DNA from 4 places in the Bradyrhizobium sp. LB11.1 genome. Region 1 is predicted to be linked to each of the others. Evidence: predicted binding sites of a transcription regulator. Region 1 holds the regulator's gene; each other region holds the start of a gene.

Region 1 (7,733 bases):
GTCAGGCATGCTCCGGTGAGCGCGCCCAGGGGGAACAGCAGGGTTTTCCGCATGGAATGGGTGGCCTTTTCGCTGAGCGGTTCTTTTGAAGCTTGGCAGCCGCCATGCAAATGGCGATCCAAGCCGGTTCTCACAATATCATTCTGGTTTCTTCAAGGCCGGCCTGCCACGCCGACGGGTACGCGGCAAAAATCCCTTCGCCCTGACCTAAACATTTGGCAACGTTCGGAAGACCGCTCGCTCAGAGCGGGAATCGGTCCGCCGGACGACGCCTTACAGCTATGCGATTTTAGGATGGTTTTGGAGGACCGGACGAGATACCCGATGACATAAGACTTCAAATTCTCGGGAGGATAACAATGAACCAAGCACTCCGGCCGGAACGGAACGTCGAACTCGGCGCCAGCAGCGAGCCGTTCCAGAACCTGCACGAATTCATCCGGAAAGCGCGTTCCAACCTCAACCAGAACGCCTGGGACTACATCGTCGGCGCGGCCGAGACCGAAACCACGATGCGCCGCAACCGCATGGCGCTGGACGAGATCGCTTTCCGCCCGCGTGTGCTGCGCGACGTGCGCAAGGTCGATGGCTCCGTCGAGCAGTTCGGCCGCAAGATGCGCCTGCCCGTGGTGCTCGCCCCCGTCGGCGCACTGGAAATCTTTGACCCCCACGGCGCCGCTAGCGTGGCGCGGGCCTGCGGCTCCTTCGGGGCGGCGCACATGCAGAGCTCGGTCTCCGAGCCCGGGCTGGAAAAGACCGCCGAGGCCGCCCCCGATGCGCTGCGGATGTACCAGCTCTATGTCCGCGGGGATGACGCATTTGTCGCCGACGTCGTCAGCCGCGCCGAGAAGGCCAATTATGCCGCCTTCTGCCTGACCGTCGACACCGCCCATTACAGCCGTCGCGAGCGTGACATTGCCAAGCGCTACGTTCGCGAGAGCCGCCTGCGCGCCACTGGCGGCGACTACCAGAAGGGGCTGGAGTGGCGGACCGTGAAGATGGTCAAGGACAAGTTCAGGATACCCCTGATCCTCAAGGGCATCGCCACCGCCGAGGACGCGCAGATCGCGGTCGATCACGGCGTCGAGTGGATCTACGTTTCCAACCATGGCGGCCGCCAGCTCGATCACGGCCGCGGCGCCATGCATGTGCTGCCCGAGATTGTCGACGCCGTGAAGGGTCGCGCCAAGATCATGGTCGATGGCGGGGTCTGCCGCGGCACCGATATCGTCAAGGCGATCGCGGCGGGCGCCGACCTCGTCGGCATCGGTCGGCTGCAGTGCTGGGCCCTGGCTGCGGCCGGCGAGGCCGGCGTGGCGCGGATGCTGGAGCTGCTGGAGGACGAGGTGCTGCGCTGTCTCGGTCTCCTGGGGGCGACTTCATTCGGCGAGGTCAACAAGTCCTGCCTGCATCAGGCCACCGCAACCAATGCACCGAGCGTGTTCAGCGCGTTCCCGCTGTTCGACCACGAGCCTTATCGGTACTGACGAGAAAAGCACGCAATGACTTCGCTCTCTCCCGGCAGCGCGGATGCGCTTCTGTTCGATCTCGGGCGCGTGGTGCTCGACATCGATTTCTCCAAGGCGATCGCCTGCTGGGCGGGACATGCCGGCTGCACACCTGAGGCCATCGTCGCGCGCTACGTGCGTGACAGCGAAGCCTATCGGCTGCACGAGATGGGCAAGATCAGCAACGAGGATTATTTCGAATCGCTCCGGCGCTCGCTCGGGATCACGATTTCCGACGCAGAATTCCTCGAAGGCTGGAACGCGATCTTCGCCGGCGAGATGCCCGACATTGCGGATCTGCTGCCGCGCGCGGCCAGACACATGCCGCTTTATGCCTTTTCCAACACAAACCGCCCGCATGTGGACCATTTCTCGAAGGAATATGCCGATCTGCTGGGCCATTTCCGCGAGCTGTATCTGTCCTCAAGCATGGGCTTGCGTAAACCGGATGCGGAAGCCTTCGACCATGTCGTTGCCGCGATGGGCGTGCCGGCAGACCGGATCGTGTTCTTCGATGACCTCGCCGAGAATATCGAAGGCGCGAGGGCCCGGGGCCTCACCGCGATCCATGTGACCTCGCCCCACGACGTCGGCAAAGCGCTGAAGGCGCTGGGAATTTAATCCGGCGGTTGCGCAGTCCAACCACCTGCTTCCGGAACCATTTCATCGGGGAACGGGGAACCAAACCGTTCTGTGCAATTTTATACAAAGTTCCGGGAACGAATGGCCCGCTTCCGGACTCATCAGTCCGTTGGGAATTCTACATCGGAAGTATCGACGTGTTGGGCAAAACCTACCTCACCAAGCAGGCCTCCCTGCTGATGAAATTCGCCAGAACCACCTCGGATTCTGAGCTCTCCGCAAAATTGATCAGCAAGGCCGCCGACCTGAAGGCCCTGGCGGATCCGATGCCCGACAGGGATCAGGGGCCTATGGCGCCCGATGTCAGTCCGGACTAGAAGCCAGGAAACAGATCGACGCTCGCCGTGGCTCTCGTATTCCGTCCTGGCCATAACCCGATCCTCGTGCCGGCCTCTTTCGCCTTCCGGATCATGCCGCGGCGTGAGATTGATTGCCCGAATGGCGGAGCGCCACTTCAATCTCGGCATCAAAGCAAATTGCGGATAATCGGCCATTCGAGCCCGGAAGCGCACGCTCCGCGCCAGTATAGCCCTTTTGCGTCCGCCCTCCCGCTCGGCTAGAAACTTGCCGACCGAGTCTTTCGACTTGTAGCGGGAGTTCGCCGTGGCCTTGATGCCCGTTTCCGATGCGCTTGCAGCAGTGCTTGCGGGTGCAGCGCCCATGGCCGAGGAAATGGTCGCGCTTGACGCGGCTTTCCATCGTGTGCTCGCGCGCGACGTCGCGGCGCGGCGGACGCAGCCGCCGCAGGCCATGTCGGCGATGGACGGCTATGCCGTCCGCGCAGCGGATGCGGCCGAGGTCGACGCGCAGCTCATCGTCATTGGCGAAGTCGCGGCCGGCCGGCCGTTTGCAGGAACTGTCGGTGCCGGCGAAGCCGTGCGGATCTTCACCGGTGGCGTCGTGCCCGAGGGCGCGGACGCAGTCGTGATCCAGGAGGACACCCTCGCAGACGGCAACCGCATCACGATCAAGGAGGCAGGCGTCACCGGGCGGCACATCCGCCCCGCCGGCATCGACTTCTCCGAGGGTGACGTGCTCCTGCGCAAGGGCGTCCGGCTCACCGAGCGCGATCTCGCGCTGGCCGCCGGCATGAACCATCCGAGCCTTGCCGTTCGGCGCCGCCCGAAGGTCGCGATCCTCGCCACCGGCGACGAGCTGGTCATGCCGGGCAGCACGCCGGGCCATGGCCAGATCGTCTATTCCAACGGCTACGCCCTCCATGCGCTTGCCCGCAGCGAGGGTGCCGACACCGTCGACCTCGGGGTTGCCGCCGACACGCTTGCGGCGACCACCGCCGGCATTCGCCGCGCCCGCGAAACCGGCGCCGACGTCCTGATCACGACGGGTGGCGCGTCGGTCGGCGACCACGATCTGGTGCAGCAGGCACTAAGAGCCGAAGGCATCTCGATGGCGTTCTGGAAGATCGCCATGCGGCCGGGCAAGCCGATGATGAATGGGCAGCTCGGGGCGATGCGGGTGATCGGCCTGCCCGGCAATCCCGTGTCATCCTACGTTTGTGGGTTCCTGTTCCTGGTGCCGCTGATTCGCGCGCTGTCGGGCCGTTCGGTCGTTCACCATCGCCGCGAACACGCGGTGCTCGGCCGCGACGTCGGCGCCAACGACCAGCGCGAGGACTATCTTCGCGCGCGCCTCGATGTGCGTGATGACGGCACGCTGGTAGCGCATCCCGTCAATCACCAGGACTCCTCGCTGCTTGCGAATCTCGCTGCGGCACAGGCACTTCTCGTGCGCGCGCCGTTCGCGCCGAAAGCCGAAGCCGGCACGCCTTGCGAGGTGCTGCGACTGCCCGTCTGACCGCTGTGTTCGCGTGCGCTCCGCGAACTTAAGCGCGTTCACGGTAAATTAAGCAGTTGCGGAACATGTATCGAACATATAGTGTCCGTTCATGATTTGTTTCGAGCATGTAGCGGCTTATTGCTGAATTCAGCGTCTCGGAATCGGACGACATCAACCGGGGGATTTTGGTCGAGATGTTAACGCGCAAACAATACGAGCTCCTGCGGTTCATCAGCGAGCGGCTGAAGGAAAGCGGCGTGCCGCCCTCCTTCGACGAGATGAAAGATGCGCTCGATCTGCGCTCGAAGTCAGGCATCCATCGTCTGATCACTGCGCTCGAGGAGCGCGGCTTCATCCGCCGCCTGCCCAACCGCGCTCGCGCCATTGAAGTGATCAAGCTGCCTGAGCTCCAGGCCGCCGCCGGCAGCCGCCGCGGCTTCACGCCGAGCGTGATCGAGGGCAATCTCGGCAAGGTGCGAACGACCTCCAGCCTGCCCGCCGACGAAGGCGAGCGTCCCGTCGCGGTGCCCGTGATGGGCCGGATCGCGGCCGGTACACCGATCGAGGCCTTGCAGACCCGGAGCCACACCATCAGCGTCCCGCCGGACATGCTGGGCTCGGGCGAGCACTACGCGCTCGAGGTGCGCGGCGATTCGATGGTGGACGCCGGCATTCTTGACGGCGACATGGCGCTGATCCAGCGCAACGAGAGCTGCGACACCGGCGATATCGTGGTCGCCCTGATCGACGACGAGGAGGCAACCTTGAAGCGCTTCCGCCGCCGAGGCGCCTCTATCGCGCTCGAGCCGGCGAATTCAGCTTACGAGGTCCGCATCCTTCCACCCAACCGGGTGAAGATCCAGGGTAAGCTCATCGGGCTTTATCGCAAATACTGAGGCGGTTGCGCCCTGCCGGCGGCAGGCCGCGCGTCAACAATTCGAGCGGACGATTGTCCGCTCCGGCTGGATAGTCTTTCTGGTTTCGCACAGATTATCCGGCCACCTCTCCGGCGCGACATCCTCGGCACGCCGCAACGAAGCACCGATCGCTTCGCAGGGCTTTGCGAGACCGAGGAGACAACCATGCGCAAGATCATTTTGGGCGCCGTCACAATGGCGCTGATCGCAGCATCAGCGTCACAAGCTTTCGCGTCGCAGCCAAAGCATCACGCCCGCAGGGCGTCGCGGGCCACGTGCGAACAATTCCGCGGTGCCCGCAATGCCGCCGAACAGCAGACGCAGCCGACCTGGCAATATTCAGGCTGGTCGGCACCGGCCGACTGCTGACGGAGAGCCTCGAAGAATGCGCAAGCGCAGGCTTTGTTCCTCCTGCATTTGAAAAAGAAAATGTGATGGCAAGCTGCGGACCCGAGCCGCAGATTTGCCCACAACCAAGCAGACGCTTGCAGGCTTCCACTCTGATAGAGGCCTGCGCCTCCGAGACAGAGGCGCGGGTTGCTATCCTGATTGAGGAGCACCCGATGTGTGACTACAGCCTGCATGCCGTCGCGACGCGTCCCGCAGAAGTCGGCGAGACGATCGTCGCGACAACGTTCCGCGGCACCTCGACGCGCGGCTTCGCTTCCGAAGCCGACATGTCGGTCGCGGTCTGCCTGCTGCCGGGAACGGAGCTCGCCTTCGCCGACAACGTCCGCTACGACAATCGCTGGATCTGGACGCGCACCATCAGCTCCCGCGTCGGCAAGTTCGGCAAGGTCGATCCGCACATTCCGGATCGCCATCACGACGCGATCGAATTCCCCGACGGCAAATACGTGCTGGTGACACAGCTGGTCGAAGGCCAGCGCGCGACCGTGCTGCAGCTGCCCGTGACCCAGCCGCTCGGCGAGCGCGGGCACAAGCCGCAGATCACCGCTGACAGTCGCCCGACGCCGCCGCGTCTGCCAATCGCTTGAAGCGTGGATCTCAATCCTCGGCCTGAAGGTCGGCCTCCGATGGCGTTGCGTCTTTGGAGCGCGGAGCCGCCGATCGTGGCATGAGGGCCAGTCCGGACTCTCCATCGCCGGCAGCTGCCGGCGACCAGGGTCGGCTTGTGCCCTTCGCTCTCACCGCCGCGATCGCAAAGCCGCCGCCACGCCGTGTCAGCGCGAGCGCGCCCTGGCTCACCAGACGCGGCCGATCCACCACCATCGCGGCGCAATCCGGCGGCGCCGGCCGGGCCGTCACGACCAGTGCAGCACGGCTGCAATCATCTGCCAGCGCGTCGATACGCAGTGCCAGCGCAATCATGCGGCCGTCGGGGAGCGGCGTCACGCAGCCGGACTCGTCGCACGACACGCCTTCGCTCAGCGAGGCGCTGCCCGCATCGCGCGGGTCGGCGTCCGCCGCGAGCCACTCCTTGAGCAGGAAATTGTCCTTGCTCGTCCTGATCAGATGCAGCTGCCCGTCCCTGCCCCGCACCGCGACGGCGTGGCCGTCGCCGGCAATGAGAATGTCGGGCTGCCGGACCGACAGACCCCAGATCGTTGCCGCCACCAGCACGCATGCGCCGGCCCAGCGTAGCGGCGTGCGCAACAGGCCCATCAGGATGAGCCCCAGGCTTGCCGCGACCAGCGGCGCAGTGCCGAAGGCGCCGACGTGGCCGATAGCACCCGGCAACGCCGCCACCCAGCGGGTGACCACGATCATCCAGTCGATGCCGATCCCCATCAACCACCAAAACACGCCGTCGAGCCCGAACGGCGCCGCGAGCAATCCCAACAGCCCGGCCGGCATCACCAGCGCCGAGACCACCGGCATCGCCCCGAGATTGGCGAGCACGCCGTAGGGCGTGACGCGATGAAAATGGAAAGCGGCATAGGGCGTCGTTGCAAGCCCCGCGATCATCGAGGCCATGAACAACATCGCGATCTCGCGGCCGCCCCATAGCGCGATCCGCGCAGTCGTCGAATGATCGGGTGATGCGAACAAGTTCGGCATGCCGATCTGCACCAGCGCGACGAGCCCAAGCGTCGCCGCGAACGACATCTGGAAGCTCGGGTGCACCAGCGCTTCCGGCGCGACCGCGAGCACGATCAGCGCTGCCACCGCCAGGGTGCGGAACGTGATGGCGCGGCGATCGACCATCACCGCGATCAGCACCACCGCGGTCATGAAAAACGACCTTTGCGTCGCAACCTCCGCGCCCGAGAGCAGCAAATAGAATGCGGACGCGAGCAGCGCCGCGGCGGCGGACCATTTCTTGATGGGAAAGCCAACCGCCAGTCCCGGGATCAGCGCCAGCAGCGCGCGGACCGCAAAGAAGACAACGCCCGCGACGACGGCCATGTGATAGCCGGAGATCGACAGAACGTGGCCGAGGCCGGAGATGAACATCGCGTCATTGACGGGCGTGGTGATCGCATCCCGACGGCCAGTCAGCAGCGCGGTCGCGATCGCGCGGTTGTCGCCGTCGAGCGTGGCGCGAATGCGCGCGTCGATCGCATCGCGCAAGCCCTGCATGACCGCGGCATAGCGCAACTGCACGCCGCCGGCGTCAGGCGGTGCGATAGAAGTGATGGCCCCCATCGCGAAGCCGGAGGCGCCGATGCCCTGGAAAAACATATCGCGCGAGAAATCGTAGCTGCCCGGCCGCAATGGCGCGAGCGGCGGCATCAGCCGCGCCTTCAGCTGCACGAAGCTGCCGACGTCGGGCGCCGTCCCCTTGCGCACGGAGAGGCGGACGCGCTCCAGCTTCACATCGCTGCGCTGCGCGTCCATGGCGGTGACGCGCAGCACGAAACGGTCGGTGCGTTCGCGGATGTCGCGAGTCTCGACGAAGCCCGAC
Region 2 (7,733 bases), on a different contig from region 1:
CGGTGTCGAGCTTGTCGAGCGGCACCACGCGGTTGGCTAGACCCCATTCCAGCGCGGCTTTGGCCGGCACGGTCTCGCCGAGCGCAAACATCTCATAGGCGCGGGCATAACCGATGCGCGCCGGCATCAGCAGGCTCGAAGCGGCCTCCGGCACCAGCGCAAGTCTGACGAAAGGCGTCGACAATTGAGTGTTGTCGGCCAGCACGACGAGATCACAATGTAGCAGCATCGTGGTGCCGACGCCGACGGCGCGGCCCTGCACCGCTGCGACCAACGGACGGGTGCAACGGGCCAGCGACTGGATGAAACGGCCGACATTGCGGCTGCCTTCGGACTTGCCGCTCGTCACTGCCGCAAACTCGCCGACATCATTGCCAGCGGTGAACATGTCGCCCTCGCCGCGAATCAACAGCACGCGGGTGGACAAGTCGAACTCGGCGGACTCAATCGTGTCAGCGAGCTTGCCGTACATCGCGTCCGTCAGGGCGTTCTTCTTGTCGGGTCGCGCCAGCGTGATTGTGAGAATTCCGTTGTTGTTCTCAACTCGCACATGCTCGGTCATGGATCTCTCCTCTTATTCGTCTGGGTCTCTTGTGAAGTCTCTTGGAAACTTGTCCTGAATGCTCGTCAGCCAGCGTGCGACGACGTCGATCTCCGCTGCGGTGAATCCTTCCGTCAGCGCCGCATTGACCGCGGCCGCATCGGTCTTCGCCTTTGCCAGCACGGTGCGGCCTTTCGGCGTCAGCCACACGCGCCAGGCGCGTCCATCCTCGCGGTCAGCCCGCCGCTCGACCAGCGTCGCCGCAGCACTGCGATCGACCAGACCGGAAATGCCGGCCGGCCCCAGATCGAGCGACGCGCCCGCCTCGCCCATCAGGACGCCGTCCTGCTTGCCGAGGATGAACAACAGCCCGGCCTGCGCCGGCGTCACTTCGCTCTCGGGCTGCGCAGCCATCCACCGCTGCAAGCGCCGTTGCGCGACGCTCAGGAGGTAGATCAGCCGGTGATGCCTCGCAGCGGCCGCTTTATTTCGCATGCGAAATATATAATCGCCGCGGATTGGATTGTCAAAGGGGAGCCATCAGGGCGATTTGGCGCGGCAGCCGTCGAGGAACAGCGCCGCGCAGGTCTGCACGCGACGTTCAATCTGCCTGTGTGACGGCAGCGGCATGCCGCCATAGATCGCGGCGCGCTGCGGGGCGGAAGCGACCATCCCGATCAGCATGCCGGCGACTTCCTCGACATCGCCGATGACGATGCGCTTGCGCTTGACCTGAAGGCGCAGCCAGCCGGCAAGTGCCTTGGCGGTGCGGGCAATACCGTTCGTGTAGAAATTTGCAGCGAGTTCGGGAAATGTGGCGGATTGCTGCAGCACCATGCGCTGCAACGCCACGACCTCCGGGTCGAGCGCGAGATCGGCGCAGGCCATCAGCGCGGCGCGCAGGCCGGTTTCGATATCGACGCCATCGCTGGCGTGGAGATCGACGGCGGAGAGCAGCCGCTCGAGCCTGTCCGCGCACATCGCTTCGAACAGCGCAGCTTTGCCCGGAAACAGACGATAGAGCGTCTTGGTCGAGATGCCGGAGCGACGCGCCAGCTCTTCGGTGCTGGTCGCGGCATAGCCTTCGACCGCGAACGTGTGCCGCGCCGCCTCGAGGACGATTCGCGTCGTCTCCTCATCGCTGCGCACCGGCGGCCTTCCGCGCGGACGGCATTCCTCCGAGGATTTTGCGCTTTCCGATTTTGTCTGAGCCATGTCTTTAAATGATGCCTGTCATTCCATTGACAATTCCGAAGCTAGTCTCATTTTGGAAATTATCAAGTTTCCTAATTCAGGGGAGCCGGCCATGACCGTCCACACCACCCCATCTGCTGTTGCCCAAACCGCCCTTCCGGCTTCCGCGCTGGAGGGCGTCCTTCCGGGCAAGCCGACCGACGCTGCCCGAAAAAAGCTGAACGTTCGTAAACTGTTGCTCATGGGGGCAGCGGTCCTCGCCCTCGCCGGCGCAAGCTGGTACGGCTACGATTACTGGACCGTCGGCCAATACCTGGTCTCCACCGATGACGCCTATGTGAAGGCGGACAACACCACCATCGCGCCCAAGGTCAGCGGCTATCTCAACGGGGTCCTGGTCGCCGATAACGAGCATGTGAAGACGGGGCAGGTGCTGGCACGGATCGACGATCGCGACTTCAAGGTCGCGCTCGATCAGGCCAAGGCCGATGTGTTGGCCGCGAACGCGACGGTGACGAGCAAGGAAGCGCAGCTCGACGTCCAGGATGCGGTGATCGCCGCAGCCAAGGCGACCATCGACGTCGACACTGCTGCAAAGACCTTCGCGCAGCAGGAGAACAAGCGTTACACGGATCTCGCCGCGACGGGCTATGGCAGCGTGCAGAACGCGCAGCAGGCGCAGTCGCGCAACGCCGGTGCCGACGCCGCGATCCAGCGCGACACCGCCAACCTCGCCTCAGCCCTCAAGCAGGTCGAGCTTCTGAAGGCGGAGATCCTGCAAGCCAAGGCCGCCGCCGCGCGCGCAGCCGCCCTGCAGCGCCAGGCCGAACTCAATCTCGGCTACACCACGATCGTCGCTCCGATCGACGGCGTCGTCGGCAATCGCTCCTTGCGCGTCGGTCAGTTCGTGCAGGCCGGCACGCAGTTGATGGCGATCGTACCGGCCGAGGGCGCCTATGTCGTCGCCAACTTCAAGGAGACCCAGCTCACCCACGTCCACGCCGGGCAGCAGGTCGAGATCGAGGTCGACACGTTCCCCGGTCAGGTCGTGCACGGTCACGTCGATTCCATCGCGCCGGCCAGCGGCCAGGAATTCGCGCTGCTGCCGCCCGACAACGCCACCGGCAATTTCACCAAAGTGGTGCAGCGCATCCCCGTCAAGATCGCGCTGGATGCCGAGGGAGTGCCTGCGATCACCCTGCGGCCCGGCATGTCCGTGATCCCGACGATCGCAACCCGTTCGACCGCGCCGACCGCGAATGCGGCCGACACGCCCAAGACCGCAGCAAAGGCCAAGCTCGTTTCCGGAGGGTCGTGCCATGTCAAACAGCCTCTCACTTTCGACATCAGCAACATCGGCCGCGACGTCTAACAACGTCGCCGTCGATCCGAACCGCGCGAGTGCCGCGGTCTGGATCGCCGTGCTCGCCGCCATGATCGGTTCGTTCATGGCGATCCTGAACATCCAGATCACCAATGCCTCGCTGGCCAATATCGAGGGCGGCATCGGCACCGGCGCCGACAACGGCTCCTGGATCTCGACGTCGTACCTGATCGGCGAGATCATCGTGATTCCGCTAACCGATTATTTGAGCCGCGTGTTCTCGTTCCGACGCTACATGATGGCAAGTGCGGCGCTGTTCGCGGCGTTCTCGGTCGCCTGTGCCTTCACCCACGATCTGCCGTCGATGATCGCGATGCGCGGCCTGCAGGGCTTTGCCGGTGGGGTGCTGATCCCGATGGCGTTCACGCTGGTGCTGACCAAGCTGCCGAAACCGCAACAGCCGGTCGGTCTCGCGATCTTCGCACTCTCCGTCACGTTTGCCCCGGCAATCGGTCCGACCATCGGCGGTTATCTCACCGAGAATTATGGCTGGCGCACCATCTTCTTCGTCAACGTGATCCCGACCGCCGTGATGGTGGCTGCGCTCTATCTCACGCTGGAGAAGCAGAAGATGCAGCTCGGCCTCCTGAAAGAGGGCGACTGGGCAGGCATCGTCACCATGGCGATCGGGCTGTCGGCGCTGCAGGCCGTGCTTGAGGAGGGCAACAAGGACGACTGGTTCTCCTCGCCCTTCATCGTCAAGCTCGCGATCATCGCGGCTGTCAGCCTCACACTGTTCGTCACGATCGAGCTCAACATCGAGAAGCCGCTGATCCGGCTGCGCCTGCTGATGCAGCGCAATTTCGGCTTCGGCACCGTCGCGATGACCATGGTCGGCTTCGCGCTGTTCGGCTCGGTCTACATCCTGCCCGCCTATCTCGGCCAGGCGCAGGGCTACAATGCCGAGCAGATCGGCAATGTGCTGGCCTGGACCGGGCTGCCGCAGCTCGTGCTGATCCCGCTGATCCCGAAGCTGATGCAGCGTTTCGACACGCGCTACATCGCGATCACCGGGCTTCTGATCTTTGCCTATAGCTGCTTCATGAACACGGGCATGTCACCGGATTACGCCGGCGACCAGTTCTGGATACCGAACATCGTGCGCGCGGTTGGACAGGCCATGGTGCTGACGCCGCTGACCTCGGTGCTGACGGGCGGCATCGCGCCGCAGGACGCGGCTGCGGCCTCCGGCATCAGCAACATGTTCCGCAACCTCGGCGGCGCGATCGGCACGGCGACGCTTGCCACCATCATCACCAAGCGCGAGCAGTTCCACTCCAACATCATCGGCCAGTCGGTCACGCTCGGCCGCGAGGAGGTCCGCAGCCGCATCGCGCAGATGACGGATTACTTCATGGCCCACGGCGTGCCCGACCTCAACGCCGCGCGGGAGCAGGCCATCATCGCGCTCGGCAAGACAGTGAAGCGCCAGGCTCTGGTGATGGGCTATTCAGACGCGTTTGCCGTGATCGGCGTGGTGCTGGTGGTCGCCGCAATCGCGGTGCTGCTGACGCGACGAGTGAAGGCGGCCGGCGGCAGCGGCGCGCATTAACAGCTTCGAAAACGAGGCTCGAAATTGCCCGCGGCCGTCACACTTGACGGCCGCCCTCTTTTGTGTTCCTTATTTGTTCCATTCTAGTTCTGGTTGTAGCGGAGTTCATTTCATGACGAATGACGCGCGCGGTGAGCGTGAGCCGGCTCAGCTCGTGATTTACAATGACGACGACACGCCCGACGAGTTCGTCATCGGAATGCTTCGCCAGGTCTTCGGCAAGACGGAGCGCGAAGCCGCCGCGCTGATGACGCAGATCGAGCGCGAGGACAAAGTCGCCTGCGGTCCCTACCCGCAGTCGGTTGCGGAGGCGCTGTTCAAGTCGGCCAAACAATATGTCTGGCTCGCCCAGCGTCCCCTGAAGATCACGATCGAAGAGATCAAGACGCCATGCGAGCTCTGCGGCAAGCCGAAAGGACAGACGGATGTTCGCATCGGCAGCCGTACCGTCTGGCTGTGCAGCGACTGCATTCGTGCGGCAGACACCATGAGCACGCCGAGAGAGCCGGACAAGGAGTTCGAGCACGCCTGCGACGTGCTGGACTGGCATTTTACCGGCGTCCCGCGCAGCAAGCTCGTGACCACGATCCGCCAGTTTCCCGGACATATGCGGGTCGATGTCCAGGCGGCGGTCGACCGGCTCTTTGGCAAGGCCATCCGGCTATTCGGGCTGAACGAGGAGCAGCGCTACGAGACGCTTTCGATTTCGCGGCTCCTCAAGAGCGGCCGCTATGCGGTCGCGATTGCTCCTCTGCAATACTCTGACGTCGACGTCGGCGAGAGGAGCCCGGCGAAGTGTCTGGATAACGGACTTTGGCTGTGTGAGCAGGATGGTCTCCACTATGCGGTTTTGCTCTCCGCCCACCGCGAATACAGTCGCGAGCCGGGAATTCGGATCGAGATCCTGGTGCCTGCGGGCACAGCTGGTGCAGCCCTGGTCCAGCAATGCTTCAGCGAGTTGGAAGAGGCCGTCCAGGCCGCACGGACCTATCGCAGCAAGATCCTGTCGCTCGATGCCGACTCCGATTATCGCGGGCGCTCGCGGGGCATCACCGTGCACCGATTGCCTCAGGTCGCACGCAACGAGGTGATCCTGCCTGAGCAGACCCTGCGGCTGCTCGATCGCAATGTGCTGACTTTCGTTGGCACCCGCGATCAATTGCGCCGGCTTGGGCAGTCAACCCGCAAGGGCATCCTCCTGTATGGCCCGCCAGGCACCGGCAAGACCCACACGATCCGCTATCTCGCGACGCATCTACCTGAACATACGACGCTGATTATCACGGCCGAGCAAATCGGCCTGCTCGGCGCCTATATGAGCCTGGCACGGCTGCTGCAGCCGTCGATGGTTGTGATCGAGGACGTCGACCTGATCGCCCGCGACCGCGATGACATGGGACCGTGCGAGGAATCCATGCTGAACAAGCTGCTCAACGAGATGGACGGGCTGAAGGAAGATGCCGACATCCTGTTTGTCCTGACCACCAACCGGCCGGAGGACCTCGAAGGCGCCCTTGCAGGTCGCCCGGGCCGCATCGATCAGGCGATCGAAGTGCCGCTCCCCGACGAAACCGGCCGCGGCAAGCTGGTCCGGCTCTACGGCAAGGGACTGCCGCTCGACGAGGCGGTCATTACCGAGGCCGCCCGACGCAGCGAGGGCACGAGTTGCGCCTTCATCAAGGAGTTGATGCGACGGCTGGCGCAGGCGAGCATCGCGCGCGATGGCGGCAACTCCGTCGTCTCAGCCGATATCGACGAGGCGCTCGACGACATGCTGTTCTCCGGCGGCCGGCTCAATGCGCAATTGCTTGGCGGCGCACAAGCGATGGCGGCGGGGTAAATCCACCGCCATAGCGCTCTGTTCGCACTGCCCCTACGGCGCGCAGCTGAAGCTCGCCGCGTCCGTCGCAGGGCCGGACTTGTAGTGCGGCCAGCCCGGCCAGCGGCACAGCGGCATCGCGCGGAGCGTCGCGAATGCAGGCGCCTCGACCTTCTGCTCGGTGACTTCGAGGTCACCGGGCGCCGTGCCTTTCTCGACCCAGTCGACCAGCGCGCTCAGCATGTCGACATTGGCGGGCGCGCCGGAGCCGACATGATCGACACCTGGCGCGGTGTAGAGCCGCGCGAACTCGGCGGTCTCGGTCTTGCCGAGCTTGCGCTCGACACTCTCGAAATAGCGGACGCCGGCATAGGGGCTCTGCGCATAGTCCGCCATGTGCTCCAGCATGATCAGCCGGCCGCCGCGGGCGCGGAAGCGGCTGAGGTCGGGATCGGTCGAATCCATCAGGCTCGAGACCTCGAGCAGCCGCGCCTTATGGTCCTCGACCTTGTAGGTGGTGACGTCGAGCTTGGGATCGCGCGCGAACACATATTGGATGCCGCCGGCGCCGTAGATCCAGGCAATGCCGTTGTTGGGCGCGGGCGGCTGCGCCGGCGGCGCGGTGCCGAGCCACCACGCCATCCAGCCGCCGGTCGGACCGATCGCCGGCGTGTCCTCACCCGACACGCCCCAGCCTGGATAGTCGTCGAGACCGTTGGCGAGCGTGAACGGGAATTTGTAGGTGGCATGCAGCGTATCGACGGCCTTGATCTGGGCGTCGGTGAGGCAATGATCGCCGCTCTTGCCGTCGGCGCAACGCAATGTCTCGACCTTGAACGCCGCCTTGCAAGCGACGGGGTCCTGGACCAGCGCGTCGTCGGATCCGTCCGCCTTGTCGCAGGCCGCTCGCACCGCATCGCCCACGAGCTTGACCTGCGCCGGATTGATCCAGCCCTCGCCCATGGTGACGAGACCGGAGCGGGTGCCCGCATGCTGCAAGCCGACCCAGTTGATGACGGGCACACGCGCAAAGATCCCGTCGAAATCGTCGGGATAGCGCTGCGCCATGGTCAGGGCTTCGCGGCCGCCTTCGGACGAACCCATGAAGTACATCTTGTCCGGCTTCTTGCCGTAGGCGCGCTGCATCAGCACGACCGCGGCGTCGCGCACCTTCTTGTAGGCGCGGTGGGCAAAATTCTCGAACGCTTCGTCGTTGAGCGCGAACAGCTGCGGCGGCTCGCCC
Region 3 (7,733 bases), 120 kb from region 1:
CGGTAGTTCAAGCGGACGAGGGCCAGATCGACGTCCTGGTGGACGCGTTCGGTCTGAACGAAAGCGCCGGCAAAGGTGAAGTCGATGTTACGCGTGCCGAGGAAAATATGATCGTATTCGAAGCCCACCGACCAGTTCGGGGCAAAGCCAAATTCGACGCCCGCGCCGACCGTTCCGCCCCAGCGGGTTTCGCGGGCCGAACCGAAGACCGTGCCCTCACCCACGAGCCCTGGCGCGACAACGAGGTCGTATTTGTCTCCCACGACTGCGCCACCGCCCTTTACGTAGAGCAAGACGTTGTTCCATGCATAGCCGATCTGGCCGGTAATCAGGCCAAAGGCATCGATCCGCGTACGGTCCTGTTGGCCGGGGGCAGTCGGGCTGATGTTGCTTCCGCTGAAGTCAGCCCAGTTGCCTTGGCCTTCCACGCCAAACACCCAATTGCTGGACTGCCAGCGATAGCCAACCTGACCGCCGACCGTACCGCCTGATGCGTTGTGGCAGCCATCCGTGACCAGCGTGCCGTCGGCCGGCGTCACGAAGTCCCAGCATTTGCGGCTCGTGCCCCAGCCGCCATTGATGCCGATGTAGAAGCCGCTCCAGTCGTAGATGGCCGCGACCATCGGCGGCGGAGCCTTCGTGTACGGACGCGCCGCGAGATCCGCCGCGCTCGCGGGAGCCGATAGGCCCAATGCAACTGTACCGATTGTAGCAAACAGAATTTTCTTCATTGCAGTCTCCCCAGTTTTGTCCGCGAAGCGGTCAAGCAGGCGCGACGCCCATATGAACCAATTCCGAGGAAATCGTAGCCCCATCCGGAGGTAGAGTCCGTCTCCGGAATGCAACACTCGCGGGCGAACCGACGTGCGCTTAACATGCTGAATGTTATTCGCTTTTCGCTGCTTCATGGAACTTTGGCGGTTCCTATTCATCGCGCCGTGCACAGCGATTTGGGGACCGGCATGTGGGCGTCGGCAACCGTCAATTTCGGCAGGAACAAATCTGGAACAAATCTTTGGTCAATGCTATATGTGGGGATAACCGAGGGCGTACCGGGCTGATCGGCGCTCGTAAGCGTATAGGGTCGGCCCAACAGGCGGCAGCGCGAGCGCCTTTCGAAATTCAGTGGCATTTGGAGTGGAGAGCGGCGATGGCGGGAAGCGTCAACAAGGTCATTCTGGTTGGAAATCTTGGCAAGGATCCGGAAATCCGCCGCACCCAGGACGGGCGGCCGATCGCGAATTTGAGCATCGCGACCTCGGAGACCTGGCGCGACAAGAACAGCGGCGAGCGCAAGGAAAAGACCGAATGGCATCGCGTCGTGATCTTCAATGAAGGGCTCTGCAAGGTCGCCGAGCAGTACCTGAAGAAGGGCGCCAAGGTTTACATCGAGGGCGCACTCCAGACCCGCAAATGGACCGACCAGCAGGGCGCAGAGAAATACTCCACCGAGGTCGTGCTCCAGGGCTTCAACTCGACGCTGACGATGCTCGATGGCCGCGGCGGCGGGGGAGGCGGCGGCAGCTTCGGCGACGAGCCGGGCGGCGATTTCGGCTCTTCCGGTCCCGTGAGCAGCGCACCGCGCCGTGCCGTGGCCGCCGGCGGCGGTGGCGGCCGCAACAACGACATGGACGACGACATCCCGTTCTGAGGCGAGGCCTTCTGCGGGTTGGGGATGACCCGCTTGCCATTCAGGCTGGAGCGGAATTTCCGGTTCAGTTTGTTCCGGTGGGTCTTCTTCATCACGAAGATGACGTCGGCCCATTCGACCTGTTCGGTGGACAACAGCGCGTCCGCATCGTTCGAGATGCCAGCCGAGTCAGTCTCAATCCCTGGTCAGGTCTCTGCTCGCGTGACGCGGGCGCACGCACATCGCGTAAACCGATCACCGCCGGATCATGATCCGGCGGTTCACCGGCGCTGGTGATGGCAGGCCTGTTAACGCCGGTCCCGGGACGCATCATGCAGAGCGTGTTCTTCGGGGCTTGGGCAGCGGTTCCCGGCTCCTCGCCGGGACCTCGTCCAAGGCGCTGCCGCGTCGCCCGTAAGTCTCTGGAAAAACAGTCGGAAAAAGCACTTCCCGGAAGCCGTCAAGGGTGGTTATCAGGGCCTCGATGCGCTATATGATTCCCAGATAGAACCTCACCGGATTCCCCCTTGGCTGACGACGACAACAAGCCCGGCGACCAGCCGGCGCAACCCTCCGACATTCGCCCCGTTTCGATCTACGAGGAGATGAAGAAGTCGTACCTCGATTACGCCATGAGCGTGATCGTGGCGCGTGCGCTGCCCGATGCGCGCGACGGGTTGAAGCCGGTGCATCGCCGCATCCTCTACTCGATGAACGAGCAGGGGCACACGCCGGACAAGAAGTACGTCAAGTCCGCCCGCGTGGTCGGCGACGTCATCGGTAAATATCATCCCCATGGCGACCAGTCGATCTACGACGCCATGGTCCGCATGGCGCAGGACTTCTCCATGCGCGTGCCGCTCATCGACGGCCAGGGCAATTTCGGCTCGGTCGACGGCGATCCCCCGGCCGCTTATCGGTACACCGAAGCGCGACTGACAAAGGCGGCGCTGGCCCTGCTGGCCGACATCGACAAGGACACCGTCGACTTCCAGCCGAACTACGACAACAACGAGACCGAACCGTCGGTCCTGCCGGCCAAGTTCCCGAACCTTCTGGTCAATGGCGCCGGCGGCATCGCGGTCGGCATGGCGACCAACATCCCGCCGCACAATCTCGGCGAGGTCATCGACGCCTGCGTCGCGTTGATCGAGAACCCTGCGCTCACGATCGATGAACTCATCAACATCGTGCCGGGACCGGATTTTCCCACTGGCGGCGTCATTCTCGGACGCCAGGGAATCCGCAGCGCCTATCACCTCGGGCGCGGCTCGATCGTCATGCGCGGCAAGGTCGCGATCGAGACCATCCGCAAGGAGCGCGAGGCGCTCATCATCACCGAGATTCCCTACCAGGTGAACAAGGCGACGATGGTCGAGCGCATCGCCGAACTGGTCAAGGAAAAGAAGATCGAGGGCATCGGAGACCTGCGCGATGAATCGGACCGCGACGGCTATCGCGTTGTCATCGAGTTGAAGCGCGACGCCGTGCCGGATGTGGTGCTGAACCAGCTGTACAGGTTCACGCCGCTGCAGACGAGCTTCGGCGTCAACATGGTGGCGCTCGACAGCGGCCGCCCGCGGATCATGCATCTGAAGGATCTGCTGGCGATCTTCGTTGACTTCCGCGAACGGGTCGTCACACGCCGCACCAAATTCCTGCTCGCCAAGGCGCGCGATCGCGCTCACATCTTGGTCGGTCTGGCGATCGCGGTCGCCAATATCGACGAGATGATCCGCGTCATCCGCACCTCGCCCGACCCGACCACTGCGCGCGACACCCTGATGTCGCGCGACTGGCCGGCCCGGGATGTCGAGGACATGCTGACGCTGATCGACGATCCGCGCCATCGCATCAGCGAGAACGGCACAATCCGGCTGTCGATGGAACAGGCGAGGGCCATTCTCGACCTCCGTTTGCAGCGTCTCACCGCGCTCGGCCGCGACGAGATCCGCGAAGAGCTCGACAAGCTTGCCGGCGAGATCGCCGACTATCTCGACATCCTGCGTTCGCGTGCCCGCGTCCTGGAGATCATCAAGACCGAGCTTGCAGAGGTGAAGGCCGAGTTCGCCACCCCGCGCAAGACCGTGATCATGGAGCAGGAAGGCGAGGTCGAGGACGAGGACCTGATCCAGCGCGAGGACATGGTCGTCACTGTCTCGCACGCCGGCTACGTCAAGCGCGTGCCGCTGTCGGCCTATCGCGCCCAGCGCCGCGGCGGCAAGGGCCGCGCCGGCATGCAAACCCGCGACGAGGATTTTGTCAGCCGCCTGTTCGTGGCCTCCACGCATACGCCGGTGCTGTTCTTCTCCTCGCGCGGCCAGGTCTACAAGGAAAAGGTCTGGCGGCTGCCGATGGCCGCGCCGAACGCGCGCGGCAAGGCGCTGATCAACATCCTGCCGCTGGAACAGGGCGAGCGCATCACCACCATCATGCCGCTGCCCGAGGACGAATCGACCTGGGCCAATCTCGACGTGATGTTTGCGACCACCGGCGGCAACGTCCGACGCAACAAGCTGTCCGACTTCGTCGACGTCCGCCGCTCCGGCATCATCGCCATGAAGCTCGACGACAATGAATCCATCGTGGACGTGCAGATCTGCACCGAGCATGACGACGTGCTGCTGACCGGCGCCGGCGGCCAATGCATCCGCTTCCCCGTCACCGACGTGCGCGTGTTCACCGGGCGCACCTCGATGGGCGTGCGCGGCATTGCGCTTGGCGAGGGCGACAAGGTGATCTCGCTCGCGATCCTGCGCCACGTCGAGACCAGTTCGGACGAGCGTTCGGCGTACCTGAAGATGCGCCGTGCGGTCGCCGGCGAAGCTGTGGCTGAGGAGCCGGCGGTGGATGCCGAGGCCGAGGAGACCTCAGGCAGCTTCCAGCTTCCGCAGGAGCGCTATGCCGAGATGTCGGCGGCCGAGCAGGTGGTGCTGACCGTGTCCGTCAACGGCTTCGGCAAGCGGACCTCGTCCTACGAGTACCGCACCACGGGCCGCGGCGGCAAAGGCATCGTCGCCATGAGCGTCAACAACCGCAACGGCAATCTGGTGGCCTCGTTCCCGGTGGAGGACGCCGACCAGATCATGCTGGTCACCGACAAGGGCCAGTTGATCCGCTGCCCGGTCGAAGGCATCCGCATCGCCGGCCGCTCGACCCAGGGCGTGATCGTGTTCGACACCGCCGAGGACGAGCATGTCGTCTCGGTCGAGCACATCACGGAGGAGGCCGAGAGCGGCAACGGGTCGAATGGAGAGCCAAGCGGGGAGTAACGGATAGCCCCCGTAGCCCTGATGGAGCGAAGCGAAATCCGGGGCTCCGCATACGTGGCGAGAAACCCGGATTACGCTTCGCTCCATCCGGGCTACGCACTTGCCCTAGATCTCCAACTCCGTGCCGAACTCCACGACCTGCTTGGTCGGCACGCCGAAGAACGCGGCCGAGCGTTCGGCGTTGCGCTGGAGGAAGGCGAACAGGCCTTCGCGCCAAACCCACATGCCCGGGATGTCCTCGCTCGGGATGATGGTCTCGCGGCCGACATAATAGGTGATGTCGGAAAGGTCGATACCGGGCAACTTGCCCTGGCGGCAGGCGAGCGTCAGGCCCTCATAGATCGTCGGATTTTGCATGAAGCCGTAATGCAGGATCACGCGGGTAATGCCGGGGATGATCTCGATCACCTCGGCGCGGTTCTCATCTGCGACGTGCGGCATCTCCTCGATCAGCACGGTGACGAGGACGATGCGCTCATGCAGCACGTGGTTGTGCTTGACGAATTGCGTCAGCGCCAGTGGCACGCCGTTCGGTGCCGAGGCCAGGAACACGGCTGTGCCGGGCAGGCGCGCGCTGCATTTGTTGATCGCGGTCTCGATCAGGTCCTCCTCGGGCTGACGCAACTTGCCGCGCGCGGCCTCGACCAGCTTCACGCCGGCGCGCCAGGTCAGCATCAGGAAGGCGACGAGGGCGGCGAGCAGCAGCGGAAACCAGCCGCCCTCGAACAGCTTGATCGAGTTGGCGGAGAAGAAGATCACGTCGATCACGAAGAAGAAGCCGTTCACCGGGACCACGATCCAGGGCGAATAACCCCACTGGATCGCGACGAGGGCGGCGAGTAGCGTGGTGATCGCCATCAGGAGCGAGACCGCGATACCGTAGGCGCCGGCGAGCGCGTCCGAAGTGCCGAAGCTCAGGACCGCGCCGAGCGTCGCGGCGGCGAGCAGCCAGTTCACCAGCGGCACGTAGATCTGACCGATCGCATCGCTGGTGGTGTGGCGGATCTGCATGCGCGGCAGGAAGCCGAGCTGGATCGACTGCTGCGTCAGCGAGAACACGCCGGAGATGATCGCCTGCGATGCGATCACGGTCGCCACGGCAGAGAATGCGACCAGCGCGTAATGCAGGACGTCGGGACAGAGCTGGAAGAACGGGTTCTCGATCATGCCGGGATTGGTGATCAGGAGGGCGGCCTGACCGAAATAATTCAGCACCAGCGCCGGCAGGCAGATCGCGAACCACGCAAGCCGGATCGGCAGACGCCCGAAATGCCCCATGTCGGCATACATGGCTTCGCCGCCGGTCACCGCCAGGAAGGCCGCGCCGAGGATCGCGAAGGAGACGTGAAAGTCCTGATGGATCAGGAAATCGAAAGCATAGAGCGGGCTCAGCGCCGCCAGCACCGCAGGGGCCTTGACGATGCCGTGGATGCCGAGTGCGGCCAGCACGAAGAACCAGGCCAGCATCACCGGTCCGAAGATGCGGCCGATGAAGCCGGTGCCCTGCCTCTGGATCATGAAAAGGCCGACCAGGATCGCAATGGTCACGGGCACGACGACAGGCGCGAGCGAGGGCGCGTCGACCTTGAGGCCTTCGATGGCGGAGAGCACCGAGATCGCCGGCGTGATCGCGCCGTCGCCGTAGAGCAGAGCGGCGCCGATCAGGCCAACCACCAGGAGGTGCGCGCGCCAGGTGCCGGGTTGCGCGTGGCGGGCATGCAGCAGCGCCAAAAGCGCGACGATGCCGCCTTCGCCGCGATTGTCCGCGCGCAGAATCAGCATCGCATATTTCAGCGAGATGATCAGCAGCAGCGCCCACAGGATCAGGGAGGCAACGCCCAGCACAGCCTCGGGAGTCACGGTGCCGCCGTGCGCGGCCGCCTTGGCGGCTTCCCTCAGGGCATAGAGAGGGCTGGTGCCGATATCGCCATAGACCACCCCGAGGGCGCCCAAGGTCATGGCAAGCGGCAGCGGATCAGGATGATGTCCGGAAGCGACTGCGGGCGTACTGGACAAATGCGACCCCTCGATGGGACCGCGCCCGTTGGGCCATTCCGAGGGGCGCGAGCGTCACACAGTCTGCGACGGGACGTCGCAAATATCCATGGGATTCGTCTTGAGGTTTATGACGCCGAGCTGACAAACCGCCTACGGGGTGCGGTCCGCCGTCACGAGGCGAGCGACGCGGACTTCAGCCTTGGTGCCGGCGCGGCGCAGGCAGGAGGCCTCGAAGTTCGGCCATGCCTGCTGCGAGCAATCCCTGCCGATGGTCTTGATGTCGAGCCGATCGGCCTTGGCAAGCGGCTGCGGGACGCTCGCTTCAACAGTGGGAGCAAAACCGGGCAGGAGGGTGAGGGCGGTAGCAACACACGCAGCAATAGCGATCGCTGAAAGAGCCTTGATCATTGACGGTCCCCTGTGATGCGGCCGCTACGCCCAGTGTGCGGCCAGTCATTTCGTTGGGTGGATTAGTAACCATGGCCAGCTTCCGGACGTCTTCGCCGACGCCGGAAATGGTTTCGTTCGCGCCCCGTTTTGTTTCGTGGACGCTCCGAGGACGAAACAAATCGGGGTCTTCCGACATGGATTGACGGAAAAACCGGCAGGAAACCGACACGGAACCCGCCCGGCTTGCCGGGCCGGGCCGGGCGCGGTAGGACGTGACCATGCCGCGCATTGCCTTCTATCCAGGTTCCTTCGACCCCATCACCAACGGCCATCTGGACGTGGTCCGGAACAGTGTTTCCCTGTGCGACCGGCTGGTGGTCGCGGTCGGGGTCCATCCGGGCAAGAAGCCGCTGTTCTCGACCGAGGAGCGACTTAAGATGCTC
Region 4 (7,733 bases), 110 kb from region 1:
AGAAACTGGGACTGGGATTTCTTGACTATGAAGAAGATTTTGTTGGCTTCGGCCTGTCTGCTCGCCCTCACTGGCGCCGCTTCGGCTGCCGATCTGGCGGCGCGCCACTACACCAAGGCTCCGGTGGCCATGGCGTCGGTCTACAACTGGACCGGTTTCTACCTCGGTATCGTCGGCGGCGGCGCCTGGGAAGACTCGAACAGCCCCAGGATGCAGGGCGGCTTCGTCGGCGGCACCGCCGGCTATAACTGGCAGACCGGCAACGTCGTGTTCGGCCTCGAAGCCGATGGCTCCTGGGCTGACGTCAGCGCTTCGGCCTCCGCGCTCGGTATCACCGTGTCGTCCAAGACCGACGCGCTCGGCACCGTTCGCGGTCGCATCGGCTACGCCGTCAACAACGTGCTGTTCTACGGCACCGGTGGTTACGCTTGGATCGACAACAAGCTCAGCGTCAGCGCGCTCGGTGCGACCGTCTCCGACAGCAAGTTCCACTCGGGCTGGACCGTCGGTGCCGGCGTTGAGGCGTTCATCGCTCCGCAGTGGTCGGTCAAGGGCGAGTACCTCTATCGCAGCCTCGGCAGCGAGACCTATTTCGGTGGCCTCGGCGTCCCCGTGACGACCGGCACGCTCAACTTCCACACTGTGCAGTTCGGCGTGAACTATCACTTCAGCGGCCCGGTGGTTGCCAAGTACTAAGTTCAAGGACTGAGCTTAGGCTCGAACGCCATTACGTTACGAAAGGCCGGCCTAGCGCCGGCCTTTTTGTTTGGACGGGCAGGTCCCGCGCAATTCCGCGCGCTCGCTCCTGCCAAATGCCGCCAACGGCCGAACAATCCGTTGACGATTCGCAAGTCCCTCTGGAAATCCGTCTCCGTTCTTCCTACGTTCGCTGACAACCCCATCGGCGCCGATCCCGGTTCCGGGCAAAGCGCGCCTCCAGCGTTGGCGCGATCGCGGACCTTTGGGATTCCTTGAGGGCAACTCGGATGGATGAAGTGATCAAGGCGAAGCGCCAACAGCAAAACGTGGGCTCCAGCCTGCACGCAATTTCGATCCGTGGCGCGCGCGAGCACAACCTCAAGAACATCGACGTCGAGATTCCCCGCGACAAGCTCGTGGTGTTCACCGGCCTCTCGGGTTCCGGCAAATCATCGCTCGCCTTCGATACCATCTACGCGGAAGGCCAGCGCCGCTACGTCGAGTCGCTCTCGGCCTATGCCCGCCAGTTCCTCGAGATGATGCAGAAGCCTGACGTCGACCAGATCGACGGGCTGTCGCCGGCAATCTCGATCGAGCAGAAGACGACGTCGAAGAACCCGCGCTCGACCGTTGGCACCGTGACCGAGATCTACGACTACATGCGCCTGCTCTGGGCGCGTGTCGGCGTACCCTATTCGCCGGCCACCGGACTTCCGATCGAAAGCCAGACCGTCTCGCAGATGGTCGATCGCGTGCTGGCGCTGCCCGAAGGCACCCGCCTCTATCTGCTTGCGCCGGTCGTGCGCGGCCGCAAGGGCGAGTACCGGAAAGAGCTCGCCGAATGGCTCAAGAAGGGCTTTCAGCGCGTCAAGATCGACGGCACCTTCCACGAGCTTGCGGAGGCGCCGACGCTGGACAAGAAATTCCCGCATGACATCGACGTCGTGGTCGACCGCATCGTGGTGCGCGCCGATATCGGCCAGCGCCTCGCCGAAAGTTTTGAGACCGCGCTGAAGCTCGCCGAGGGCCTCGCAGTTATCGAATATGCCGATGCACCGGCTGCTGCTGCGCCTGCCGAAGAGAAAGAGAAAAAGAAGACCGCAAAGATCCACGACAAGAGCGGGCCCGAGCGCATTCTGTTCTCGGAAAAATTCGCCTGCCCGGTCTCCGGCTTCACCATTCCCGAGATCGAGCCGCGTCTTTTCTCGTTCAACAATCCCTATGGCGCCTGCCCGGCCTGCGGCGGCCTCGGCGTCGAGCAGCATGTCGACGAAGACCTCGTCATCCCCGACAAGGAACTCGCGATCGGCAAGGGCGCGATCGCGCCCTGGGCCAAATCGTCGTCGCCTTACTACACGCAGACGCTGACGGCGCTCGGCAAGCACTACAAGTTCACGCTGACCACCAAATGGAAGGATCTGCCCAAGAAGACCCAGAACGCGATCCTCCATGGCTCCGGCGAGGACGAGATCAAGTTCTCCTACGAGGACGGCGTCCGCTCCTACGACACCAAGAAGCCGTTCGAAGGCGTCATCACCAACATCAATCGCCGCTATCGGGAAACCGAGAGCGAGTGGGCCCGCGAGGAGCTCTCAAAATATTTCCACGACGTCCCCTGCGGCGCCTGCAACGGTTTCCGGCTCAAGCCCGAGGCGCTCTGCGTCAAGATCGGCGGCAAGCATGTCGGCGAGATCTCGGAGCTGTCGGTCAAGAACGCCGGCGCATGGTTCGAGACCGTGCCGGAGGCGTTGAATGCGCAGCAGAACGAGATTGCCGGGCGCATCCTCAAGGAGATCCGCGAGCGGCTCACCTTCCTGCTCGACGTCGGCCTCAACTACCTCACGCTGTCCCGCTCCTCCGGTACGCTCTCCGGCGGCGAGAGCCAGCGCATCCGCCTGGCCTCGCAGATCGGCTCGGGACTGACCGGCGTGCTCTATGTGCTGGACGAGCCGTCGATCGGCCTTCACCAGCGCGACAACGCCCGCCTGCTCGATACGCTCAAGCGGCTGCGCGACCTCGGCAACACCGTGATCGTGGTCGAACATGACGAAGACGCCATCCTACTCGCCGACCACGTCCTCGACATCGGCCCCGGCGCCGGCATGCATGGCGGCCACATCATCGCCGAAGGTACGCCCGCCGAGATCATGCGCAACCCGAAATCGCTCACCGGCAAATATCTCACCGGCGAGCTTGAGGTCGAGGTGCCGGAGCGGCGTCCGCCGAACCATCGCCGCACCATCAAGGTGGTGAACGCGCGCGGCAATAATCTCAAGAATGTCACCGCCGAAATTCCGCTCGGTCTGTTCACGGCCGTCACCGGCGTGTCCGGTGGCGGCAAGTCGACGCTTCTCATCGACACGCTCTACAAGGCCATCGCCCGCAAGCTGAACAACGCCAGCGAAGGCGCAGCACCGCACGACCGCATCGAGGGCCTGGAGCATATCGACAAGATCATCGACATCGACCAGTCGCCAATCGGCCGCACCCCGCGGTCGAATCCGGCGACCTATACCGGCGCCTTCACGCCGATCCGCGAATGGTTCGCCGGGCTCCCGGAGTCGAAGGCGCGCGGCTACGAGCCCGGCCGCTTCTCCTTCAACGTCAAGGGCGGCCGCTGCGAGGCCTGCCAGGGCGACGGCGTCATCAAGATCGAGATGCACTTCCTGCCCGACGTCTACGTCACCTGCGACGTCTGCAAGGGCAAGCGCTACAACCGCGAAACGCTGGAGGTCCTGTTCAAGGGCAAGAGCATCGCCGACGTGCTGGACATGACCGTCGAGGAAGCAGCCGAGTTCTTCAAGGCGGTGCCACGCGTGCGCGAAACCTTCCAGACCCTGCACCGCGTCGGCCTCGACTACATCCACGTCGGCCAACAGGCCACGACCCTGTCGGGCGGCGAAGCGCAACGCGTCAAGCTGGCAAAAGAGCTGTCGAAGCGCGCCACCGGCCGCACGCTCTACATCCTGGACGAGCCGACCACCGGCCTGCACTTCCACGACGTCAAGAAGCTCTTGGAGGTGCTGCACGAGTTGGTCGCGCAGGGCAACACGGTCGTCGTCATCGAGCACAATCTCGAAGTCATTAAGACCGCAGACTGGGTCATCGACCTCGGCCCCGAAGGCGGCGACGGCGGCGGCGAGATCGTCGCCTGGGGCCCGCCGGAGGACATCGTGAAAGCGCAGCGGAGCTATACGGGCAAATTCCTGGAGCCGGTGCTGAAGAAGGCGCGGAAGCCGAAGCGAAGGAGCACGAGCGAGGCGGCGGAGTAGCTCGAAGCCGCGTAGCGCGGATTAGCGAAGCGTAATCCGCCACCGCTCTTGTGAGACGCAGGATCCGGGGAAGACCGCCATGTCCGCAGGCCTCGTGCAAACCTACCGCGCCTTCGCCCACAACAATGCCTGGGTGAACCATCGCCTGCTCACCGCCTGCTCACCGCCTGCACCGGCCTGAGCCAGGCTGATTTCGAAGCCCATCGAACCGGATTCTTCCCGAGCCTTCAACGCACGCTGAACCACATCTACGTCATCGATCTCTTCTACATCGATGCGCTCGAAGGCGGCTGGCTCGGGCCATGCGCCTGGGAAAACGAGGTGCCGTGCCGCTCACTGTCCGAGCTGAAGCTGGCCCAGGCCGCCATGGACAAGCGCTTGCTCGCCGTCTGCGACGCGCTGACACCTGAGCTTCTCGACGGCCTTGTCCGGATCAACCGCGACACGAGCGTCCAGATTGAACGCCGTGACCGACTGCTGATGCATCTGTTTCAGCACCAAATCCATCACCGCGGACAGGCGCATGCCATGCTATCCGAAACCAACGTCGCACCGCCCCAGCTCGACGAGTTCTTCGCCGAGGGAGAAGCACCACTCAGGGCCGCCGAGTTCTCCGAACTCGGATGGACCGAAGCGACCGTGTGGAAAGCCTAGCGGTGTAACTTCTCCTCCATGCCCTACTCCCTCGCCATCTTCGACCTCGACGGCACGCTCGTCGACAGCTTCCCCTGGTTCCTCCGCACCATCAACGACGTCGCCGATCGCTTCGGCTTTCGGCGCGTCACGGATAAGGACGTCGAGGGGCTGCGGCATGCGTCGACGCGCGAGATCCTCAGCCGGCTTGAGGTGCCCTTGTGGAAACTGCCTGCGATCGCGCGGCATGCGCGGCGGCTGAAGGGCGAAGCCGCGGCAGAGATTTCGCTGTTTCCGGGCGCCGAGCCGATGCTGCAGACGCTGGCGGAGAACGGCGTGCAGCTCGCGCTGGTGACATCGGACAGCGAGGTCAATGCGCGAGCGAAGCTCGGTGTATCAGCCGTGCTGTTCTCGCATTTCGACTGCGCGGCTTCCGTGTTCGGCAAGCCCGCGAAATTTTGCCGGGTGATCCGGCGCGCGGGCGTTGCCCCGCAAAACGTCATTTCGATCGGCGATGAGGTCCGCGACATCGAGGCGGCGCGTGCGGCGGGCATTGCCTGCGGCGCGGTGAGCTGGGGCTATGCGGCGCCGGCCGCGTTGCAGGCGCTTGCGCCCGATTACATGTTCGCGCAGATGGATGAGATCGCGGATGCGGTCTGCCGGGCGCCGGCAAAAGCCTGATCCGCAATCGCCCCGAGGAGACGGTGATGACGCTCACGGATACAAACCGCCTCAAACTCCTCACCCCGCCGGTGGGCCGATTGCGTGTCGTGCTCGACACCGACACCTACAACGAGATCGACGATCAGTTCGCGCTGGTGCAGATGCTGCTATCGCCCGAGCGGTTCGACGTCGAGGCGATCTACGCCGCGCCGTTCTTCAACGCACGTGCGGACAATCCCGGCCACGGCATGGAGCTGAGCTATCAGGAAATCCTGCGCCTGCTGGAGCGCCTGAACGTCGCAGCCGAGGGCCTCGTTCATCGCGGCGTCACCGACTATGTCGGTTCGGCCAAGATGGCGCAGCCAGCGCCTGCCGTCGACGACCTCGTGGCCCGGGCGCGCGCGGGCTCGCCCGACAACCCGCTCTATGTCATCGCCATCGGCGCCATCAGCAACGTCGCCTCCGCGCTACTCAGGGCGCCTGATATCATCGACCGGATCGTCGTGGTCTGGCTTGGCGGTCACGCGCTGGAATGGCCTGATACGATCGAGTTCAACCTCAAGCAGGACGTCGGCGGCGCGCAGGTGCTGCTCGACAGCGGCGTCTCGCTCGTGCTGGTGCCGTGCAAGGGCGTTACCTCGCGCCTTCACTCGACGGTGCCGGAAATCGAGCGCTACGTCGAACCGCATGGCAGCATCGGCGCGTTCCTCGCTCAGAGATTCAAGGAGTATGCGCCGGATCACATGGGCTGGGCCAAGGAGATCTGGGACATGGCGCCGGTCGGCTGGCTGCTCAATCCATTGTGGGCACCGAGCGTGATCATCCCTGCCCCGGTTCTCACCGAACAGATGACCTGGAGCGTCGATCGCCGTCGCCATCCGATCCGCTACGTGACCTATGTGGATCGCAATCCGATCCTGAAGGACTTTTTCGTAAAGCTGCGAGATTTTGCGGCATCGAAGGTGCCGTAGGGTGGGCAAAGCGGAAGCGTGCCCACCATTGGTGCCGAGACAACGGAGAGACGGTGGGCACGGCGCGGCGGGAGCGCCGCTCGCGACCCACAAACCCTTACGTTGCCCGGCGGGCAAAACACGCCAGATGATGGTCAACGCTCTCCAGGCAAAATAATTCGCTTTACGCGAATTCGGAAATATATCATATTCCGACCATCCCAACCCGGCCGAGGGGCGCATCGCGATCGTCACGACACGCGGGATGGGACGTGGTGGACGCGGGCCGCATCGGCGCGAAGGTGGTTGCAGGGCGGGTCACTCCGTGAGCGATCGCCGCGCGCGCACGACCGGTGCAGCCTGCGTACGGCAAAATCGTGTGGTCCTGGCGCCCGGGGTCTGTGCGCCAAGTCTTGCGGTGACGGGTGTTGCCCAACCGGGCGCATGCGTCAGCCATCTGCAAGGCGACGGGGGCAATAGTGCATCGCTCCCCGGGGAGAGCGCGACATAAGCCGTCAAACCACTGCGCAGGGAAGGCCGGATGTTTGGCTTCACCTGTATGCCGCTGTGCAGCCTCTTGTAGCGCAATCATTGCACAGTGGACCGCGGGTGCCAGCCGGCACCCGGCCTTCCCTGCGCCCTCGGCACCCTTTCGAGGGCTGCAACTGCCGCAAAGCTCGGGCACGATGTGCCGCGAGGATGAAAGCCCGTGTTCGCGATCTCAAACTTTTTACTAAAACACGAAGCTTGCAGGTGGCTTGCCGGAGAGGTCCACGCGATGCGGCACTTGGGCGCAAGCGGCACCTAAAGTTGTCACTCGGAATCACAGCAATGAATTGTAACAATGTTTCTGCCTGCTGGCATGACGCCAGCACCCGCCTTGCGACCCGGCAATGATTGACGGACGTCCAGGACCCCGCCGAGCCGTCAGGAATTCCCCATGGTGTCCACATATTTTGGCTATAGCTACGTCGCGCGCAATCTCGCGCAGTCCCTGACACGGGTGGCGCAGCAATCGGACGTATCGCGCGATGCCGCCTATTACAAAGCCAACATCGGCAAGGTGCACAGCGTTGACGATCTGATGAACGATTATCGCCTGTATCATTACGTCACGAAAGCCTATGGCCTGGAGGACATGGCCTACGCCAAGGCTTTCATGAAGAAGGTGCTGCAGAGCGATCTCTCGGACTCCAAGAGCTTTGCCAACACGCTGATCGACAAGCGTTACCGGGATTTTGCCGCGGCTTTTTCCTTCGGCGGCGGTGAAACGAAGGTTGCGCAATCGGACAACCAGACCGACGACATGATCGGGCTGTACACGGCAGCCATGAAGAGCAACGTCGATGCCGTTGCCGCCGACACGAAATACTACAACGCCACGATCGGCACAGTGACCGGCGCCGACCAGCTTCTCAACGACGACCGGCTTCGCAACTATGTCGCCTCGGCATTCGGGATCGATCAAAGCGAGTGGCCGCGCGACACCATCAAGCAGGTCTTGACCAGCGACCCG

The links. The regulator LexA, encoded in region 1, represses DNA repair genes until DNA is damaged. The targets are predictions, from matches to a motif close to TGTTCNNNNTGTGTTCNG.
Region 2: the regulator LexA is predicted to act here: its motif matches at 4,735-4,752, upstream of ABIA96_RS19070 (ATP-dependent Clp protease adaptor ClpS).
Region 3: the regulator LexA is predicted to act here: its motif matches at 993-1,010, upstream of ABIA96_RS16400 (single-stranded DNA-binding protein).
Region 4: the regulator LexA is predicted to act here: its motif matches at 873-890, upstream of uvrA (excinuclease ABC subunit UvrA).

What each region holds. Positions count from the first base shown of each region.
Region 1 is NZ_JBEPTH010000005.1:322,682-330,414, reverse strand. Features, by position in the region: gene ABIA96_RS15855 (S41 family peptidase) at 1-53, opposite strand, end outside; gene ABIA96_RS15850 (alpha-hydroxy acid oxidase) at 360-1,487, shown strand; gene ABIA96_RS15845 (HAD family hydrolase) at 1,503-2,129, shown strand; gene ABIA96_RS15840 (hypothetical protein) at 2,288-2,467, shown strand; gene ABIA96_RS15835 (molybdopterin molybdotransferase MoeA) at 2,754-3,965, shown strand; gene lexA (transcriptional repressor LexA) at 4,142-4,843, shown strand; gene ABIA96_RS15825 (hypothetical protein) at 5,030-5,233, shown strand; gene ABIA96_RS15820 (hypothetical protein) at 5,428-5,862, shown strand; gene ABIA96_RS15815 (ComEC/Rec2 family competence protein) at 5,873-7,733, opposite strand, start outside.
Region 2 is NZ_JBEPTH010000006.1:411,410-419,142, forward strand. Features, by position in the region: gene ABIA96_RS19045 (enoyl-CoA hydratase) at 1-562, opposite strand, end outside; gene ABIA96_RS19050 (MarR family winged helix-turn-helix transcriptional regulator) at 575-1,036, opposite strand; gene ABIA96_RS19055 (TetR/AcrR family transcriptional regulator) at 1,082-1,690, opposite strand; gene ABIA96_RS19060 (HlyD family secretion protein) at 1,848-3,107, shown strand; gene ABIA96_RS19065 (DHA2 family efflux MFS transporter permease subunit) at 3,055-4,671, shown strand; gene ABIA96_RS19070 (ATP-dependent Clp protease adaptor ClpS) at 4,784-6,511, shown strand; gene ABIA96_RS19075 (tannase/feruloyl esterase family alpha/beta hydrolase) at 6,545-7,733, opposite strand, start outside.
Region 3 is NZ_JBEPTH010000005.1:440,149-447,881, forward strand. Features, by position in the region: gene ABIA96_RS16395 (outer membrane protein) at 1-731, opposite strand, end outside; gene ABIA96_RS16400 (single-stranded DNA-binding protein) at 1,151-1,651, shown strand; gene gyrA (DNA gyrase subunit A) at 2,158-4,902, shown strand; gene ABIA96_RS16410 (potassium transporter Kup) at 5,008-6,861, opposite strand; gene ABIA96_RS16415 (hypothetical protein) at 7,051-7,308, opposite strand; gene coaD (pantetheine-phosphate adenylyltransferase) at 7,569-7,733, shown strand, end outside.
Region 4 is NZ_JBEPTH010000005.1:432,179-439,911, reverse strand. Features, by position in the region: gene ABIA96_RS16390 (outer membrane protein) at 28-696, shown strand; gene uvrA (excinuclease ABC subunit UvrA) at 987-3,971, shown strand; partial or broken gene ABIA96_RS16380 (DinB family protein) at 4,051-4,625, shown strand; gene ABIA96_RS16375 (HAD-IA family hydrolase) at 4,644-5,285, shown strand; gene ABIA96_RS16370 (nucleoside hydrolase) at 5,312-6,238, shown strand; gene ABIA96_RS16365 (DUF1217 domain-containing protein) at 7,158-7,733, shown strand, end outside.